DNA from 3 places in the Vibrio sp. KUL80 genome. Region 2 is predicted to be linked to each of the others. Evidence: predicted binding sites of a transcription regulator. Region 2 holds the regulator's gene; each other region holds the start of a gene.
The links. The regulator MetJ, encoded in region 2, represses methionine synthesis genes. The targets are predictions, from matches to a motif close to TTAGACNTNTANANGTCTAA.

Region 1: metH (methionine synthase) is a predicted target of MetJ. The motif match lies at 3,214-3,233, and genes of this name have one in related genera.
Region 3: metN (methionine ABC transporter ATP-binding protein MetN) is a predicted target of MetJ. The motif match lies at 2,048-2,067, and genes of this name have one in related genera.

What each region holds. Positions count from the first base shown of each region.
Region 1 is NZ_AP045841.1:3,108,676-3,115,387, forward strand. Features, by position in the region: gene metH (methionine synthase) at 1-3,112, opposite strand, end outside; gene AC6I8U_RS14195 (cation:proton antiporter) at 3,456-4,778, shown strand; tRNA gene AC6I8U_RS14200 (tRNA-Asn) at 4,906-4,981, opposite strand; tRNA gene AC6I8U_RS14205 (tRNA-Phe) at 5,034-5,109, opposite strand; tRNA gene AC6I8U_RS14210 (tRNA-Thr) at 5,117-5,192, opposite strand; tRNA gene AC6I8U_RS14215 (tRNA-Phe) at 5,249-5,324, opposite strand; gene mltC (membrane-bound lytic murein transglycosylase MltC) at 5,450-6,586, opposite strand; gene AC6I8U_RS14225 (oxidative damage protection protein) at 6,643-6,712, opposite strand, start outside.
Region 2 is NZ_AP045841.1:289,003-295,714, forward strand. Features, by position in the region: gene priA (primosomal protein N') at 1-861, opposite strand, end outside; gene rpmE (50S ribosomal protein L31) at 1,145-1,363, shown strand; gene AC6I8U_RS01330 (malic enzyme-like NAD(P)-binding protein) at 1,692-2,951, shown strand; gene metJ (met regulon transcriptional regulator MetJ) at 3,219-3,539, opposite strand; gene AC6I8U_RS01340 (O-succinylhomoserine (thiol)-lyase) at 3,811-4,980, shown strand; gene AC6I8U_RS01345 (bifunctional aspartate kinase/homoserine dehydrogenase II) at 4,987-6,712, shown strand, end outside.
Region 3 is NZ_AP045841.1:761,801-768,512, forward strand. Features, by position in the region: partial or broken gene metQ (methionine ABC transporter substrate-binding lipoprotein MetQ) at 1-214, opposite strand, end outside; gene AC6I8U_RS03445 (methionine ABC transporter permease) at 249-926, opposite strand; gene metN (methionine ABC transporter ATP-binding protein MetN) at 916-1,950, opposite strand; gene gmhB (D-glycero-beta-D-manno-heptose 1,7-bisphosphate 7-phosphatase) at 2,150-2,701, shown strand; gene AC6I8U_RS03460 (MliC family protein) at 2,726-3,094, shown strand; gene treR (trehalose operon repressor TreR) at 3,110-4,054, shown strand; gene treB (PTS trehalose transporter subunit IIBC) at 4,294-5,718, shown strand; gene treC (alpha,alpha-phosphotrehalase) at 5,800-6,712, shown strand, end outside.

The DNA of each region.
Region 1 (6,712 bases), 740 kb from region 2:
ATAGACAGTAGTTAAAGCCTTTTGGTTTTTCAGTTTGCTGGCGAAGGTTATGAAGGACAGTGCGAACTTCACTGCGTGTTTCATCGGTATAAACTTCGATGTCGTCACCCACAGACGCTGCAGGGAACAGTGCACACATGCCTGCTGCTTTTAACAACCCTTCTCGTTCCACGCGATCGAGTAGGTCGTTAGCGTCTTTGTACAAACGCTTCGCCTCTTCACCTACTTCTTCGTGCTCTAGAATGGCTGGGTATTTGCCCACCAGCGACCACGTCATAAAGAATGGTGTCCAGTCGATGTAATTACGCAGTGTCGCAACATCGAAATCTTCAAACACGTGCACGCCTGGCTTAGCCGGTTTTGGCGGCGTGTAATTCTGCCAGTCGATATCGACCTTGTTTTCACGCGCTTTTTCCAATGTGACTGGCTTAGTGCGTGGTTTCTTGCGGTTATGCTGATCACGAACACGCTCGTAATCAATATCTAGCTTCTCAACAAACGCAGGCTTTAGTTCGTTAGAAAGTAGCGAAGTACACACACCCACTGCACGTGATGCGTTGTTGACATAAACCACAGGCTCGCTGTAGTTCTGCTCAATCTTAACCGCAGTGTGTGCTTTGGATGTCGTCGCGCCGCCAATCAATAGCGGCAGGTCGAAGCCTTGACGCTCCATCTCTTTGGCGACGTGAACCATCTCATCAAGTGATGGCGTAATAAGGCCTGACAGACCAATGATGTCGACGTTCTCTTCTTTAGCAACTTTAAGGATCTTCTCACAAGGCACCATGACGCCAAGGTCGATGATCTCGTAGTTGTTACACTGCAAAACCACGCCAACGATATTCTTACCGATGTCGTGCACATCACCTTTAACAGTCGCAAGAAGGATCTTACCGTTGCTCGAGCCCGCTTGCTTGGACGCATTGATAAATGGTTCAAGGTGCGCCACGGCCTGCTTCATCACACGCGCCGATTTTACTACCTGAGGAAGGAACATCTTACCTTCACCAAATAGGTCACCGACCACGTTCATACCATCCATTAAAGGACCTTCAATCACCTCGAGAGGTTTTGAGGCATTGACGCGCGCTTCTTCGGTATCCTCGACGATGAACTCGGTGATACCTTTCACAAGCGCATGCTCTAAACGCTTCTCTACTGGCCATGTACGCCACTCTAGTGCACTGGCATCATCTTCTTTACCAACGCCTTTGTTTGCGTATTCAGCGGCAATATCAAGCAGACGCTCGGTTCCATCATCACGACGGTTGAGTACCACATCCTCTACAGCCTCACGCAGCTTGTCTGGAACGTTATCGTAGATCTCAAGCTGACCGGCATTAACGATACCCATGTCCATACCATTCTTAAAACAGTGGTAAAGGAACACAGCATGAATCGCTTCACGAACATAGTTGTTACCACGGAACGAGAAGGAAACATTCGATACACCACCAGAGATCATCGCATGCGGTAGGTCACGTTTAATGTCTGCTACTGCTTCGATAAAGTCGACTGCGTAGTTATTGTGCTCTTCAATACCTGTCGCTACCGCGAAGATATTCGGGTCAAAGATGATGTCTTCTGGTGGGAAGCCAACTTCATCAACAAGAATACGATAGGCATTGGTACAGATTTCTAGCTTACGCTCGCGAGTTTCCGCCTGCCCCACTTCGTCAAACGCCATCACGATAACGGCTGCGCCATAACGGCGGATCAGCTTCGCTTGCTCAACGAACTTCTCTTTACCTTCTTTAAGAGAGATGGAGTTAACAATACCTTTGCCTTGGATACACTTAAGACCCGCTTCGATGACTTCCCACTTTGAGGAATCCACCATGATAGGCACTTTGGAGATCTCAGGCTCAGAGGCACACAGATTTAGGAATCGAACCATACAGGCTTCAGCATCTAGCATGCCTTCATCCATGTTGATATCGATGATCTGCGCGCCATTTTCAACTTGCTGACGAGCCACTTCTAATGCTTCGTCATACAGCTCTTCTTTGATAAGGCGCTTAAAGCGTGCAGAGCCTGTCACGTTGGTACGCTCACCCACGTTAATGAATAGCGATTCTTTCTCAATAGTAAGAGGCTCTAGACCAGATAGCCGACAAGCGACAGGGAGCTCAGGCAGTGGACGAGGAGTCACACCCTCGACAGCCTGTGCCATCTGGCGAATGTGTTCAGGCGTCGTACCACAACAGCCACCCACTAGGTTTAGGAAGCCGCTTCGTGCCCATTCACCGATGTGCTCAGCCATGTCTTCAGGAGAGAGGTCGTATTCACCAAAGGCATTCGGTAGACCGGCATTCGGGTGCGCAGAGACAAAACCTTCGGAGATGCGAGACATCTCTTCAACATATTGTCTTAACTCATCAGGTCCAAGAGCACAGTTGAGACCGAAAGAGATTGGCTTCACGTGGCGCAATGCGTTGTAGAAAGCTTCGGTAGTTTGCCCTGAAAGGGTACGACCAGACGCATCGGTAATGGTGCCTGAGATCATCACTGGAAGCTCGATACCTAGCTCTTCAAACACGGATTCAACCGCGAACGAACAAGCTTTGGCATTCAGCGTATCGAAAATGGTTTCAATAAGGATTAGGTCACTGCCGCCGCGAATCAGTGCACGAGTGGATTCAGAGTAGGCTTCCACCAGCTCATCAAAGCTAACATTACGGTAGCCCGGATCATTTACGTCTGGGGAGATAGAACACGTACGGTTGGTTGGACCAAGAACACCGGCAACATAGCGAGGTCGCTCTGGCGTTTTAGCTGTCCACTCATCGGCAGCAATTCTGGCAAGTCTAGCGGCTTCGTAGTTGATTTCCTCACTCAGTGATTCCATCTCGTAATCTGCCATAGCGATCGTGGTAGCGTTGAAGGTGTTGGTTTCAAGAATGTCCGCACCCGCTTCTAGGTAGGCGCTATGGATCTCTTTAATCAGGTCTGGCTGAGTTAATACTAAAAGGTCATTGTTGCCTTTAAGATCACACTGCCAATCTGCAAAACGCTCGCCGCGATAGTCCTCTTCCTCAAGTTTGTATCCTTGGATCATGGTGCCCATACCACCATCGATCAAAAGAATACGCTGCTTGAGCTGATTTTCTATCTGAGTTTTTTTGCTAAGAGCTTTCTTGCCTTCAACGTACTTACTGCTTCCCACGATACTGCCTCATTCCTTGCTAATGCTGTCATCGTATCACAGATTTTTTAGAAATCTAGACGTCTAAAAAATCTTTACTGATTTGTTATCCCCTCAAATTATCGGACTCTCGGAACAGAAACAAGTTGTTCGTTGTCTACTCACTCGACTGAGTGAATAAAAAACAACAACATCGCGTAACTCGCCCTAATCTATAAGTGCGAAGAATAAATTCACAAATAGTGATTGATATTCACAAGTGAGAAGAACAAAATCCCATTAACATTTATTTACATATCTAGGTGAAGTGATGTCCGTCTATCAGACTTTATGCTTTTTGTCCGCAGCAGCCATGTTAATTGCTCTAATAAATAGCAAGATAGGTAAGATGCAAACCACCATTGCGATTACTGCCGGCGCTATGATGCTATCACTGCTCATCTTAATTGCAGGCCAAAATGATTGGTTTCAGTTAACCGAACTCGCGACCGAAACCGTCGCTGATATCGATTTTGAAGACTTCCTACTCCAAGGGATCCTCGGCTTCCTGCTGTTTGCCGGTGGTTTAGGTATCAAACTGCCCCACCTTAAAGATCAAAAATGGGAAATTACCGTCCTCGCCTTAGGCGCGACGCTATTCTCTACCTTCTTTATCGGGTTTGTGCTGTATGGCTTCTGTTTACTGATTGGCCTTCAATTTGATCTTATCTACTGCTTGCTATTCGGCGCCTTGATCTCTCCTACCGACCCTATCGCCGTTCTTGCGATCGTTAAAAAGTTGGATGCGCCACAACGTGTATCAACGCAAGTAGAAGGAGAATCCCTATTTAACGATGGTTTTGGTCTGGTTATCTTTGTCACCCTGTTTACGATTGCATTCGGCACAGAGGCACCAACGGTAGGCAGTGTAACGGCTCTGTTCTTACAAGAAGCCATTGGCGGGATTGTTTATGGCTTTGTTCTAGGTCTGGTATTCCACTATCTGATTAGCTCGACAGACGATCACTCAATGGAGCTGCTACTAACGATAGGTATACCAACCGCAGGCTATGCGTTTGCAGAGTTCCTACATGTATCTGGACCATTATCTATGGTCGTTTCCGGCATTATGATTGGCAACTGGACACGTTACATTGGCTTTTCAAAACAGTCAGAAGAACACCTCGACCACTTCTGGGAGCTTGTAGACGAATTCTTAAATGGTGTGCTGTTCCTACTCATCGGTATGTCGATGCTTCTATTCCAATTCCATCAAGAAGACTGGATCATGATGGCCGTTTCAGTACCGCTTGTACTTTGTGCGCGTTATTTGAGTGTAGCGCTGGCCTACCTGGGCTTTAAGCGCTATCGCCGCTATAACCCTTGGTCAGTGCGTATTTTAACGTGGGGTGGCTTACGCGGCGGTCTTGCGCTGGCAATGGCACTCTCTATCCCGTCCGGTATCTGGGTGATTGAGGATAAGCTCATCGATGTTAAAGAGATCATCATGGTCATGACCTACTCGGTTGTGGTGTTCTCCATCTTGATTCAAGGTTCAACCATTACCCCTATGATTGAGAAGGCTAAGTTAGCTGAGAAAGAGATGGAAAAAGAAACGCAGCATGAAAGCGAGATAAAAGCTCAGCAGGATTAGCAGCAAGTTGAATCTAAATAGCCTCGCAGAATTTGCGGGGCTTTTTTATGACTTTACAGAATGGACTAAAAATTTGGGAATTTAAAATGCAAAAAGGCCGTATCTTTCGATACGGCCTTTTTTAAAGTGGCTCCCCCTGCGGGACTCGAACCTGCGACATACGGATTAACAGTCCGCCGTTCTACCAACTGAACTAAGGGGGAATTATTTGTGTAAGCTAGGTCGTAAGACCATTATCAGCTTTACACTAAATAATGGTGCCTCGAGGCGGAGTCGAACCACCGACACGCGGATTTTCAATCCGCTGCTCTACCAACTGAGCTATCGAGGCAAATAAATGGTGCCGACTACCGGAATCGAACTGGTGACCTACTGATTACAAGTCAGTTGCTCTACCTACTGAGCTAAGTCGGCGACACTTTATTTGTTATTGCTCGTGTTTCTGTTAACAACACCAACAATCTAAATTGTGGTGCCCGGAGGCGGAATCGAACCACCGACACGAGGATTTTCAATCCTCTGCTCTACCGACTGAGCTATCCGGGCAACGGGGCGCTATTAAACGGATTTTCGGTCCTCCCGTCAACGCTTTTTTGAAAAAAACTTTAAAAAAGCGTTCAAGCGCTGCATTTTTCAGCGGATCGTATTTGTTTTAGGCAAATTTGGCAAAATTAGCCTTTTCCAGCATTAAAATCTTTTTTGAATTTAGTCACTTTCTCTAGATAACGACGAGCTTCAGCATTTGGGTGCTTTTTAGTCAGTGCCCAATAAACCTGATTAGGCTGGAGTGAATTGAGATCATTCATCGCCCGTTTTCGGTCTGTACGATGGAATGTATTCAATACGCCACCTGTGCCACCGTTGTACGCCGATATCATGCTGTATTCAAGCGACAGTGGGTGGCGCACATCTCGAAGGTAACGGTTTTTTAGAATGTAGAAGTAGGCCGTGCCGGTATCGATATTCTGCTCTGGATTAAACAAGTACTCAGGGGTTGGCTCACCCGGCTTGTTCTTCACGAGCTTAAACACATCTCGCCCAGCTGTTTTCGGCACCACCTGCATCAAGCCATAGGCATTCGCCCAGCTCACAGCATACGGGTTAAAACTACTCTCGGTTTTGATAATGGCGTAAATCAGATCTTCTGGAATATCGTAACGCTTTGATGCGCGGCGAACGATATCTGAATATTGGTAACTTCGCTGCTGAAAGTGGTCAGCAACCATAGGGATCTCGACGTAATATGCCTTCTTGTAATCAACATTCTTAGTCTTGAGCTTGTTCGCGATCAGATAGTCAGCAAAGCGATTGGCACGCCAAGTCCATTGAATCGGCTTCTTTTCCTGGTCTACAACCTGATTGTACAAAAATGGCTGACCTTCGAGCGTAATTCCTTTTGATGAGAACAAATCAACACTCGATGGATCATCTGGTGTAAGCAGCGTCGTCACGATCGCTGTTTTGAGGTGCTTTTCAGGCTCTGTCGGTGATACGGTCTCTATGGTAATCAAACCCTTGCTGAAGTTAACCTCAGCACGGCTCAAATAGTTATCTATGTATTTAACGTAGTTACTCTTGCCTGCAACCTTAATCTCGCGGCTACCCCAACGCTTCTCGATGTTGCCGTTAAAGCTGCTGATAAGCGCATCCAGTGCAGCAACATCTTTAACGTACTGGCCTGGCAGTTGAGCCAAATTCTTAGCAAAGCGGTTAGTTGGTTCGTAGTTCACATCATAGATCTTTTCGATGAACTCACGGCTACAACCGAGCAATAACAGCGGCGTTAAAAAATAGATTAACTTCTTCATAGGTACCATTTAAAAACACCACCCGTGAGGTGGTGCTTGATTCATTCCTTGGTCAATTACTCAGATGGTGGCGTGTAGCCGTCGATAATGACGTCTTTTCCTTCAAACAAGAAGTTAACCATCTCA
Region 2 (6,712 bases):
GTTGAGTCGCTCAGTATCATTAAGACCAGAGTGGATAACCTCAATGGGCACATTAAAGCGTTTACGAAAGCGATTAATGGTTTGCGGCGTTAAGCCAATCTCCGGCACCAACACCAAAGCTTGCTGTCCGCGCTCCAGTATGGGCTTAATCATCTGCAGGTAGACTTCGGTCTTGCCTGAACCCGTGACCCCTTCAAGCAAGTAGCATCCAAACTCAGTCTGACTGTTGACCGACGCTATCGCCACGGCCTGTTCGGCATTTAAGCGAAGATCGATAGGATCGTTGCAGATCGCCTCTGGCCAATGAGTTTGCTGGGTTTGTCTCTCTATCGACGTGATCCAGCCTTTTTCTGTCAGTGTCTTGAGTACGCTAGTGCTGACGTCACTGTCGATAAACAGCTGATGCGAACACGGACCAGATTCCAACATATGCATGACTTTGGCTTGCTTCACCGCTCGCCCAAAGCCGGACATTAATTGAGTCTTGCCAGCTTCTGTGATCTGCCACTCCACGGTTGCGGCAAATTCAGCAGGCTTGCCTTTTCTAAGGGCTGCGGGTAGCGCGTTACTCAAGGTGTCGCCGAGTGGATGCTGGTAATAAAGGCTGCACCATGAGATAAGGTCAAAAAGAGGCTTAGACCAAACGGGAGCCGTATCTAACGCCGCCTTTATCGGCTTGAGTTTGTCTATCGGAAACTCAGACTCATGACTAAATTGCATCACAATACCGACGAGCGTTTTTGGTCCAAATGGTACAGACACGCGCCCGCCAACCACAGGAAAAAGGTGAGCAGGGACGAGGTAGTCAAACTGTTTATCAAGTGGGACGGGAAGAGCCACTCGAGCGACATTTGGGCGCATAGTTAGGTCGATATTGATAAAGAAGACGTCTATTCTAACGGTATGGGTCGCCTTGTATAGACTGGATAATCAATTTATCGGCTAAGGCTCACCGAAGGTGGCGAAAAAAGTCGCAATTTTAGTTGATTCCCTTGGCACTATTCATTACTATACTGCGCCTTGATGGCATGGCTTCTTGCTTTCATATTGAAATGCAAAGCGATGGTATCATCTATTTATTAACTACGTGTGGTGTCCGGCTTAGAATCGGATGGCGACACGGCCTAAATTATTGAGGTTTCCCATGAAAGCTGGTATCCACCCAGAATACAAAGCTGTAACAGCAACTTGCTCTTGCGGCAACACATTCGAATTCAACTCTACTCTAGGTAAAGATTCTATCCACCTAGACGTATGTGATAAGTGCCACCCATTCTACACTGGTAAGCAACGTATCGTTGATACTGGCGGCCGTGTTGATCGCTTCAACAAGCGTTTCGGTGCTCTATCTAGCAAGAAGTAATGATTACTTTTGCAGATTAAAAAAGGACGCTTCGGCGTCCTTTTTGCTTTTTAGCTGTTTGTTTACCTGTCAACATCCGCTTGCATAACGTGCTACCTATCTCTACTTTTTTCTTCGCTTCATCACTTCCATCCATTCAAAAGCCTAATAAACTCGCGTAGTATTAGTTCGTCAGAGTAATGAACATCAGAGATACCTCCTCTCCGTTCAAATGTCCCCACTCTGTGTGTGTAACCCTTTAGAAGCAACGCGAATAAAAATAAACGGGCTTATACTCATAATTACATCTAAGTAACTAATCAGTCTTATAAAAGCAGGATAGCTAACCATGTCCGATGACCATCAAATTGACGAATTTCGCCAGCAAGCGCTTGATTACCATGCCAACCCTGTACCTGGAAAAATCGAAGTAGCATTAACTAAACCCGCCAACTCAGCCGCTGATCTCGCACTGGCCTACAGCCCTGGTGTGGCAGAACCTGTACGTGAAATCGCGCAAAATGCCGAGAATGTTTATAAATACACTGCGAAAGGCAATATGGTTGCAGTGATCTCTAACGGTACCGCCATCCTAGGTCTTGGTAACCTAGGTCCAATGGCGTCTAAGCCAGTTATGGAAGGTAAAGCGTTACTGTTTAAACGCTTCGCGGGTCTAGATTCCATTGATATCGAAGTAAAACACCGCACTATCGATGAGTTCGTAGATACTGTTGCGAACATTTCAGACACCTTTGGTGGTATCAACCTAGAAGATATTAAAGCGCCAGACTGTTTTGAGATTGAACGACGCCTAATCGAACGTTGTGATGTGCCGGTATTCCACGATGACCAGCACGGCACGGCGATTGTTACTGCAGCAGGTATGCTCAACGCTATCGAGCTTCAGGGTAAAGATCTAAAAGAAACTACGATTGTCTGTCTAGGTGCAGGCGCGGCGGCGATCGCGTGTATGGAGCTGTTGATCAAATGTGGCGCGATGCGTGAGAAGATCTACATGCTGGATCGCAAAGGTGTGATCCACACTCGTCGTGACGATCTTAACGAATACAAAGAGCTGTTTGCCAACAACACAGATAAGCGCACGCTAGAAGATGTGATTGAAGGTGCGGACCTATTCCTAGGTGTATCCGGTCCTGATCTGTTGCCACCAGAAGCGCTTAAGCTGATGGCGGACAAGCCAATCGTATTTGCGTGTTCAAACCCAGATCCAGAAATCAAACCTGAGCTTGCTCATCAGGTTCGTGATGACCTAATTATGGGTACAGGTCGTTCAGACTACCCGAACCAGGTAAATAACGTGCTGTGTTTCCCGTTTATCTTCCGTGGCGCTCTTGATGTGCGTGCGAGTGAGATTAATGATGAGATGAAACTGGCAGCGGTAGAAGCGATTCGTGAGCTAGCGAAAGAGCCAGTACCACAAGACGTACTGAATGCCGCAGGTGTTGAGGCGTTGACCTTTGGTAAGGACTACATCATTCCAAAGCCAATGGACCCGCGTTTGCTTCCTCGTGTGGCTAAAGCGGTAGCGAAAGCAGCAGTTGAATCTGGTGTGGCGCGTATTGAGTTGCCTGATAGCTATATGGCTTAATAGTTCAACAGCTTATTGTTAGCTCTGCACTGTTTAGTTTCGCTGTTGCTCATCATCCAGTCTCATTTTCGTCATCCCCTTGAAAAAGGGGATCTTTCATAGCGAGTGACTCACACAAATTGAGCACCATACGCGCTGATAAAGATCCTCACTTTCGTGAGGATGACGAATGAAAAAGGATGACGAGAAGAGGTGCTAGTAATAGCACGAACTTAAAGTAATAAAAAAGACGGTATCAATACCGTCTTTTGTATTTCCGTTTAATACTTACTCTTCATCAAACGCTTCAAACTCAATCCCCATCGCCGTCATCAGCTCTTTCGCTTCTGTTGGGATATCATCAGGACGGTCTTTTCTTAAATCTTCGTCGGTCGGAAGCGGCTGGCCAGTGTACGCGTGCAGGAAAGCTTCGCACAATAGTTCACTGTTGGTTGCATGGCGTAGGTTATTGATTTGGCGACGAGTACGCTCATCGGTCAATACCTTTAGCACCTTCAGCGGGATAGACACTGTGATTTTTTTTACTTGCTCGCTTTTCTTACCGTGCTCCGCATATGGGCTAATGTATTCACCATTCCAATCTGCCATTACACACCTTCGCTCTGTTAATCATAAATAGTAATAATAAGAATGCTGCAATTTTAGCGGGATTTACTGCCATAAGCAAAGACATATAGACGTCTAGAAGTGTTGACGTCTCACATTTTGGAAAGTAAAGTGGGACAACGAATGTGGACATTTATTTTAATGCAATGTTAATTCTTTAACGTTTGTGGCGTTTGCCGGTTCCCATATTACCGGTAAAAGTAGACACTGTGGTTACACCAACTAGCCATGCGATCTGAGAAAGGAAGTTTCTATGAGCAATCGGAAGCCAGCGACAATAGCCGTACGTACTGGTATCGAATCGGATACCCAGCATCACGCTGTGGTGCCACCTATTTATCTCTCTACTAACTATGGTTTCCCTGCGTTTGGGGAAGTGCCGACTTACGATTACACCCGCTCAGGAAACCCAAACCGAGGTTTGTTGGAAACCGCTCTGTATGAGCTGGAATCCGGTAAAGGCGCGGTAGTGACTAACTGTGGTACTTCTGCACTCAACCTTTGGGTGTCTGCTTTCTTAGGTCCAGAAGACACGATTATTGCTCCCCATGACTGTTATGGCGGCACGTACCGCTTGTTCAACACGCGTGCGCAAAAAGGGGACTTCAAGGTTAACTTTGTCGACCAAAGTGACGAGCAAGCCTTCGATGCCGCGCTTGAGCAAAAGCCAAAACTGATCTTACTTGAAACGCCGTCTAATCCACTTGTGCGCGTTGTCGATATTGCCGCCGTGTGCGAAAAAGCGAAAAAGGTCGGTGCGCTGGTAGCGGTAGACAACACCTTTTTGACACCAGTGTACCAAAAGCCTCTCGAGCTTGGCGCAGACTTTGTGATTCACTCAACGACCAAATATATCAACGGTCACTCTGACGTGATTGGCGGTGTGGTGATCACTAAAACCGAAGAGCATGCTGAAGAGCTCGCATGGTGGGGCAACTGCATCGGTGCGACGGGCACGCCATTTGATAGCTACATGACGCTGCGTGGTATTCGTACCCTTGGCGCTCGCATGCGCATCCATGAAGAGAGCTCGCAACAGATCCTAGATTTTCTTAAGCCGCAACCATTGGTGAAAGTGATTTATCACCCAAGCCTGCCTGAGCACCCAGGTCATGAGATTGCCAAGAAGCAGCAATCTGGCTTTGGCTCTATGCTGAGCTTTGAGTTTGCTGGTAGCTTTGAGCAGCTTAAGTATTTTGTTGGTGAGCTAGAGCTATTCTCGCTCGCTGAGTCTCTTGGCGGCGTCGAAAGTCTGATTTGCCACCCTGCTTCTATGACGCATCGTGCGATGGGTGAAGAAGCGTTAGCCGAAGCGGGCGTTTCTCAGCAGCTACTTCGCCTTTCGGTTGGTCTAGAAGACGCGCAAGATCTGATTGATGACCTTGCCCAAGCGTTTGAGAAAGCATCTGCATTTAGAGGATAAGCCGGCATGAGTCAAAGCAGTACCCTGAATAACAGACAAGGTAAGCAGTTGCACAAATTTGGCGGCAGCAGCTTAGCAGACCCTGAATGTTATCGCCGAGTGGTCTCTATCTTAAAAGACTACTCTAATGAAGAAGACCTTATTGTGGTCTCGGCGGCGGGTAAAACCACTAACCGTCTCATCGAATTTCTAGATGCGCTCAATAAAGATGGGCGTATCGCTCACGAGCACCTGCAGGCGCTTCGACAGTTTCAGATTGAGCTGGTGGAGTCACTACTAACAGGTGAAGAAGCCGAAGGTCTGGTCTCTCAGTTACACGACGAATTTAGCACGCTTGGTGAGCTTAGCTATCCGCTCACAGACGCTGAGCGCGCATCGGTATTAGGGCACGGCGAGGTGTGGTCTTCACGCCTATTGGCAGCACTGCTTAGACAGAGCGATTTGCCTGCAGTGGCACAAGACGCAAGAGCCTTCCTTCGCGCTGAGTTCGGCACTCAGCCAGAGGTAGACCGCGCTAAATCATACCCGCTAATCAAAGAAGTATTGGCGCAGCATGCGCATCACCGTGTGGTGATCACTGGCTTTATGGCACAAAGTGAATGCGGCGAAACCGTGCTGCTGGGTCGTAATGGTTCTGACTATTCAGCTACTGTCATTGGCGCATTGGCGGAAGTGTCATGCGTGACGATATGGAGTGATGTGGCTGGTGTATACAGTGCGGATCCACGTGTGGTGAGCGATGCATGTCTATTGCCTCTGCTGCGTTTAGATGAAGCCAGCGAACTGGCTCGTCTTGCAGCACCTGTGTTGCACAGCCGCACGCTTCAGCCTGTTGCTCAAAGTGCGATGGACTTGAATCTACGCTGCAGCTATCAATCTGAGTCTGGTTCAACACGCATTGAGCGTGTGCTTGCATCAGGGCGCGGCGCAAAAATCATCACGTCACTCGATGAAGTTCTGCTTATTGAACTGGCATTTGGTGCGGGTCACGACTTTGAGCGTGCACAGACTGAAGTGCTTAATAGTCTTAAGCGTGCACAATTGGCACCGTTAGCGTTCGAAGCGCAGGCGGACCAATCTCGACTTCGTCTTGCTTATACCGCTGAAATTGCCTCTGGCGCGCTTACTGAGCTGCAAGACCTGGCGATTGAAGCTGAGATTAAGCTCAAAGAAGGCTATTCCATGCTGGCTGCGGTAGGGGCGGGCGTGACTAAAAATGCCAACCACTGCTTTGGCTTCTATCAGCAACTTAAACATGCGCCAGTTGAGTTTATTTCAGAAGCTGAGTCTCAGTTGAGTCTTGCTGCTGTGCTACGTAAGTCAGACATTCAACCTCTCGTGAAATCGGTCCATACTCAGCTATTCCAAGCGCAAAAGCGTGTTGCGGTGGCTCTGTGTGGTAAAGGCAATATTGGCTCAAGCTGGCTATCACTATTTAAAGAGCAGAAAAGCGAGCTCGAGAAACGTCGTGGTATGAGTTTCAACTTAGTCGCGGTTATCGATAGCCAAACCTATTGGTTTGATGAAGATGGCATCGACGAGCAGCAGGTACTTACGCGTTACGAAGACGAAGCGATTGAATACCAGGGTGATATCTGGTTACAACGCCTAGCGGCACTCCAAGGCTATGATGAAGGCGTGGTGTTAGACGTGACGGCGAGTGCGGCACTGGCGGAAAGATACGTCAGCATCGCAGAGCATGGTCTCCACCTCATCTCAGCGAACAAGGTTG
Region 3 (6,712 bases), 470 kb from region 2:
GGTGTTACGTAGTCAGTGAAGGTGACTAGCTCAACGTCTAGACCGTATTGCTCTTTAGCAACCTTTGCAGCGACTTCTGCAACTTGTGCTTCCGCACCTGCCATTACACCGACTTTGATCTTGCTGGTGTCGACTTCTTTTCACCACAGCCAGATAGAATAAGTGCTGATGCAGCGGCTGCAATTGCGAGTAAATTCTTAACGTTGAATTTCATGACTCTCTCCTTGTTATAAATCTTAAAATCTCGATTATCTGTGGTCTACGCGGCGAACAACGGCATCACCGATAGACTGAATAATTTGTACCAATACAATAAGCATCACTACGGTCACGGCCATAATGGTCACATCGTATCGGTGGAAACCATAGCGAATGGCTACGTCACCTAGACCGCCACCGCCGACGGTACCCGCCATTGCTGAGTAGCTTACTAGGGTCACTAGAGTGATTGTCACCGAATTGACAATCGTAGGTAATGCTTCTGGAAGCAGTACCTTAGTAATGATTTGGTATGGTGTTGCGCCCATAGATTGTGCCGCTTCTACCAGACCTGTTGGAACCTCTAGTAGTGCACCCTCAATAAGACGTGCCACAAATGGAATCGCGCCAACTGTCAGTGGAACGATTGCTGCGGTAGTACCGATAAAGGTGCCAATCAAAATCTTAGTCAGTGGAATGATCGCTACCATCAATACTAAGAATGGTACCGAGCGACCGACGTTAACAATGGCACCGAGCACACTGTTTAAACGCGTGTTTTCTAGCAAGCCACCTTTTTTAGTGGTATGCAGAATAACGCCCAGTGGAATACCCACGGCGAAGCCAACCACACCTGCTACTGCAACCATGTATAGGGTTTCCCATGTTGCTCCTAATAGTAGGTTACTGTTTAGAGATAACCAGTCTGTGACAGTGTTAAAGGACATAACCAAGCACCTCTACTTTTACATTGTGGTCACGAAGATATTGAATTGCCGCGTTGTCGTCTTGCTCATTGCCAAACAGCTCTGCCACCATCATGCCGAATTTTACGCCGCCCGCGTAATCAAGATCGGAACTCAGGATGCTGACATCAATATTGTACTTGCGTGCAATTTGCGTCATTAGCGGCGCGTCTACAGTAGCACCGGTAAATTCTAAGCGAACAAGCGGGTAGCTGCCTTCCACACGCTCAGCTTTCAGCCTTGCTTGGTAGTCTTCTGGAATCGATAGATCGAGTGTTGAACGAATGAACTCGTGTGCAAGCTCGGTTTTTGGATGAGCAAAGATTTCACCCACGGTTCCTTTTTCAACCAAGCGACCGTCGCCAATGATCGCGACCTCATGACAGATGCTTTTTACCACGTCCATTTCGTGAGTGATCAGTAGCATGGTGATCTTTAGCTTGCGGTTGATTTCTTTCAGTAGTTCAAGAATCGATTGTGTCGTCGCAGGGTCAAGTGCGCTGGTGGCTTCATCACAAAGCAGTACTTTAGGGTCTGACGACAGTGCGCGAGCAATCGCAACACGCTGCTTTTGACCGCCACTTAGATTGGCTGGGTAGGTATCGCGCTTATCTGCCAGACCAACGAGCTTTAGAAGATCCGTCACTTTGGTTTCGATGTGCGAGCGCTCTTTGCCAGCAAGCTCAAGTGGCAGTGCGACGTTTTCAAATACGGTGCGAGATGAAAGCAAGTTAAAGTGCTGGAAAATCATGCCGATGTTACGGCGCGCTTCTGAAAGCTCTGATTTAGACAGTTTAGTCAGGTCAACACCATCAACGATGACTTCACCTGACGTTGGCGCTTCAAGCATGTTTACGCAGCGAATCAACGTACTCTTACCCGCACCAGAGGCGCCAATCACACCAAAGATGGTGCCTTCTGCGATATGCAGATTGATGTCTGCCAAGGCGTTGATTTCCTTAGCGCCTTGATAAAACACTTTGTTTACTTGATTAATTTCGATCATCTAAGCAACCTGAAGTCCGTGAGTAGCATAAAAGTTTGAACTACATCTCAATTGATAGAAGATGCTATGGTTTTCACCTTTTAGTGTCAATAGATATTTTTACGTCTAGACGTCTAAACGGCATTTTCATAGTGCCGTGACTATAAAAGCGTGTAATAATTCAGTTTATTAGCACCTATCTATAACAAGAGAGTGAACTGTGGCAAAACCAGCTGTTTTTTTGGATCGTGATGGCGTCATCAACGTCGATCACGGGTATGTGAGCGATGAACACGACTTTGAGTATGTTGAAGGCGTCTTTGAAGCGACGAAAAAACTGCAGGACATGGGCTATATGCTAGTGTTGGTGACCAACCAATCAGGCATTGCTCGCGGTATGTTCTCCGAAGATCGCTTCCTTTCGCTAACCCAGTGGATGGATTGGAACTTCTCTGATAATGGCGTTGAGTTCGATGGTATCTATTACTGTCCACATCACCCAGAGTATGGCATTGGTGATTACAAGCAAGATTGTGACTGCCGTAAACCAAAGCCGGGCATGTTTATCTCTGCTCGTGATTTCCTAAAGATTGATATGGAAAACTCAGTCATGGTCGGTGATAAAGCCGAAGATATGATGGCAGCTGAAGCAGCTGGCGTTGGTACCAAGATCTTAGTGCGTACTGGCAAGCCGGTGACTGAGCGCGGTGAGTCTGTCGCAACTGTGGTACTTGATAGTATCCGCGATGTGCCGCAATACTTAGCTAAGTAATCAGTCGACCCAAAAGGAGTCATTATGAATACTTACGTTAAATACGGATTGGTTGCCGCGTTTATGGCGGGTGGTTTGACAGCGTGCAGTAGCAAAGAACAGGCAGAGCCTCAAAACCCGTATCATGTTCTTCAGTATCAGTGCGATAACCAGAGCTTTCAGGTAACCCAGTTATCGAGCGAGCAGGTTCTGCTACTCATTGATGGCGAAGAGTATCATCTGCATCGTGTCCCTTCTGCATCTGGCACCAAATACTCACTCGATGGCCAGTCGCAAGCTGAGTCTGAGGTTGAGCTGTTTAGTAAAGGCAGAGAGGGTATGCTTACCATTGCCGGTGAAACCGATAAAAGCTGCATGATGACTACGCGAAGCGTACCAAAAAACGGATATTGAACCTTTTAGACACCCATGAGCAAAAAACTCACCATACTTGATATTGCTAAGCTGTCGGGAGTCGGTAAATCTACCGTCTCTCGAGTGCTGACTAACGATCCTAAAGTAAAACCCGAAACCCGCGAGAAAGTAGAGCGTGTGATTGCAGAGCATGGCTATGTGCCCTCCAAGTCGGCGCAATCGATGCGTGGGGGCGGCGTGCAAAAGGTCATAGGTGTCATTATCTCTCGTCTCGACTCGCCTTCTGAGAACAAAGCGGTGAGCAGCATGCTTAATGTGCTTTACTCGGCAGGTTACGATGTGGTGATCATGGAGAGTCAGTTCGATCCCGAGAAAACCAACGAACACTTGAGCGTACTGCGTAAACGCAACGTTGAAGGTGTCATTGTGTTCGGTTTTACTGAGCTTGATATCGACAAAGTGTCTCAGTGGCAGGAGAAGGTCGTCGTCATCGCTATGGATACCGATCAAGTTTCTTCTATCAACTACGACAATCACGGATTAATCCGAGCGGTTTTGAATAAACTGCAGGCACAAGGCGTCAATCAGCTTGCTTACATTGGTGTCGATCCTAAGGATAAAACCACTGGCTTGGCTCGCCTCAACGCATTTCAAAAGTGGTGTGATGATAATGATCAGCATGCCGAGTATCGTACCGGTGAACTTCATCATGAGAGTGCCTACCAGCTTGTTGATGAGGTAGTGACGGACTCACTTCAAGCTATCGTGTGTGCCAGTGATACCTTAGCGCTTGGCACTATCAAACGCTTACAAGAGCTTGGCCGAGAAGATATTGTGGTGACGGGCGTTGGCGGTAATGAACTCTTATCTTTCCTGTTCCCGAATATCTACAGCATTGATCCTGGCTATCAGCAAGCGGGAGAGAAGGCAGCTAACCTATTGATAAGTCAGCTTACTGGTAATAAAACTATCTCTCATCTCACGCAAGAAGCGGTGTAATCACGGCTTCTTTTTCTTAGTAGCTCCCTTAATCAACTTGGCGCATTTATCAACAATTATTGTGATCACACTCAATTAATGGGACTGTTCCCATTTTTGTTTGAATCATTCCATGGCACACTTTGCGTAACTTTTGGGAATGTTCCCATTCGCATGTTGCGATATTATTAATACAACGAGACAAATGGACCTAGACGTCTTAACCCTACGTCTCTATATCAGTAAAAGGTGTACAAACGATGAGCAAGATAGCCCAGCAAGACATTGCAGCGATCATCGACGGTGTTGGCGGCGCTGACAACATTGCCAGTGTTAGCCACTGTTTAACTCGCTTAAGATTCGTTCTTAACGATACCGATAAAGCCGATAAGTCGGCATTAGAAAGCCTCAAGATTGTTAAAGGCTGCTTTACCAATGCCGGTCAGTTCCAAGTGGTAATTGGTACTGAGGTCGACGAAGTTTACAAAATGTTGATTGACTCAGCAGGCAAGAAAGCGGCGTCTAAGGACGATGCTAAGCTGGCTGCTCGTCAGAACATGAACTTTCTAGAGCGTGGTATTTCGCACCTAGCCGAAATTTTTGTTCCCCTTTTGCCGGCGATTATCACGGGTGGTTTGATTCTTGGTTTCCGCAACGTTATCGGCGACATCCGTATGTTCGATGGCAAAACCTTAGTGGAAATCAGCCAGTTCTGGGCAACCGTTCACTCGTTCTTGTGGCTAATTGGTGAGGCGATCTTCTTCTTCCTACCGGTTGGCGTGTGTTGGTCTACGGTGAAGAAGCTGGGCGGTACGCCAATTCTTGGTATCACGCTGGGTGTGACCTTGGTATCGCCTCAACTGATGAATGCCTATCTCATTGGTAAAGAAGTGCCAGAGGTTTGGGATTTCGGATTGTTTGTGATTGAGAAGGTGGGTTATCAGGCCCAGGTTATCCCGGCGATGCTGGCGGGCGTGGCATTAGCGCTTATTGAAACTAACTTAAAACGAATTGTCCCAAGCTACCTGTATCTGGTTGTGGTGCCATTCGTTTCAATCATTCTGTCGGTCATTCTTGCTCACGCCTTCATCGGTCCGTTTGGTCGCGTGCTAGGTGATGGCGTTGCGTTTGCGGCAAAAGCAGCGATGACGGGTGATTTTGCGGTGCTGGGTTCTATGGTGTTTGGTTTCTTGTACGCACCATTGGTGATTACTGGTATCCACCACACAACCAATGCAGTTGACCTTCAGCTGATGCAAGACCTAGGCGGCACGCCAATCTGGCCTCTGATTGCTCTGTCTAATATCGCTCAAGCATCTGCGGTTGTTGGCATCATCATTATCAGTAAGCGTGAGGGTGAGCGTGATATCTCAGTTCCGGCCGCTATCTCAGCTTACTTAGGCGTCACTGAGCCAGCTATGTACGGTATTAACCTCAAATACAAGTTCCCAATGCTGAGCGCAATGATTGGTAGCGCGATTGCAGCCGCTATCTGTGGTAGCGCTGGGGTGATGGCGAACGGTATCGGTGTCGGTGGCCTACCGGGCATCCTATCGATTCAGCCTCAATATTGGATGGTGTATCTCATGGCGATGTTAGTCGCAATGGCCGTGCCGATTATGCTTACTTTGTTCCTGTACAAACGCGCTCAATCAAAAGGTGAGCTAGAGCTTGCGAGCGCGTAACCCCCATTAGTGGCTCATCTTGAGCCACTTCTTTGCTTTTTATTTTGACGAATTTCCAAATTGGTAAGTGAGATTAAACCTATGAGTCAAACTGCTCAAAAAGACTGGTGGAAAACAGCCACGATTTATCAAATCTATCCGAAGAGTTTTTGTGATAGCAGTGATAAAGGGATGGGGGATATCAAAGGAATTACCTCGAAGCTTGATTACTTGGCGAAGCTAGGTGTCGATGCCATCTGGTTGACTCCAGTGTATGCCTCACCAATGATAGATAACGGTTACGACATCTCAGACTACTATGCCATCAACCCTGACTTTGGCACCATGCAAGATTTTGATGAGCTGCTCGCGGCTGCCCATCAGAAAGGTATCCGCATCATTATGGATATTGTGGTGAATCACACCTCAACCGAACATCAGTGGTTCCAGTCAGCATTAGGGGACAAACAAAGCCCGTACCGCGACTACTACATCTGGAAACCCAACGAAGGCAAACTACCTAACAACTGGCAGTCAAAGTTTGGTGGCTCTGCATGGGCATTAGATGAGGCCACCGATGAATACTATCTGCACCTATTTGCCAAAGAGCAGGCTGACCTTAACTGGGAAAACCCAAAAGTTCGCGAAGAAGTAAAACAGGTCATCGAGTTCTGGGCACAGAAAGGCGTGGATGGCTTTAGGCTGGATGTGATCAACCTTATCTCAAAACAGCAAGACTTCGCTGATGATGATATTGGTGATGGCCGCCGTTTTTACACCGATGGTCCGCGCGTTCATGAGTATTTACAGGAAATCAGTGAAGCGGTATTCCAGAAGTACGGCTCGGTAACCGTTGGTGAAATGTCGTCTACGACGCTAGAGCATTGTCAGCAGTACAGTTCACTGGATGGCAAAGAGCTTTCGATGGTATTCAATTTCCACCACCTAAAAGTGGATTACCCCAATGGTGACAAGTGGACGAAGGCAGATTTTGACTTCCTGCAGCTAAAACAGA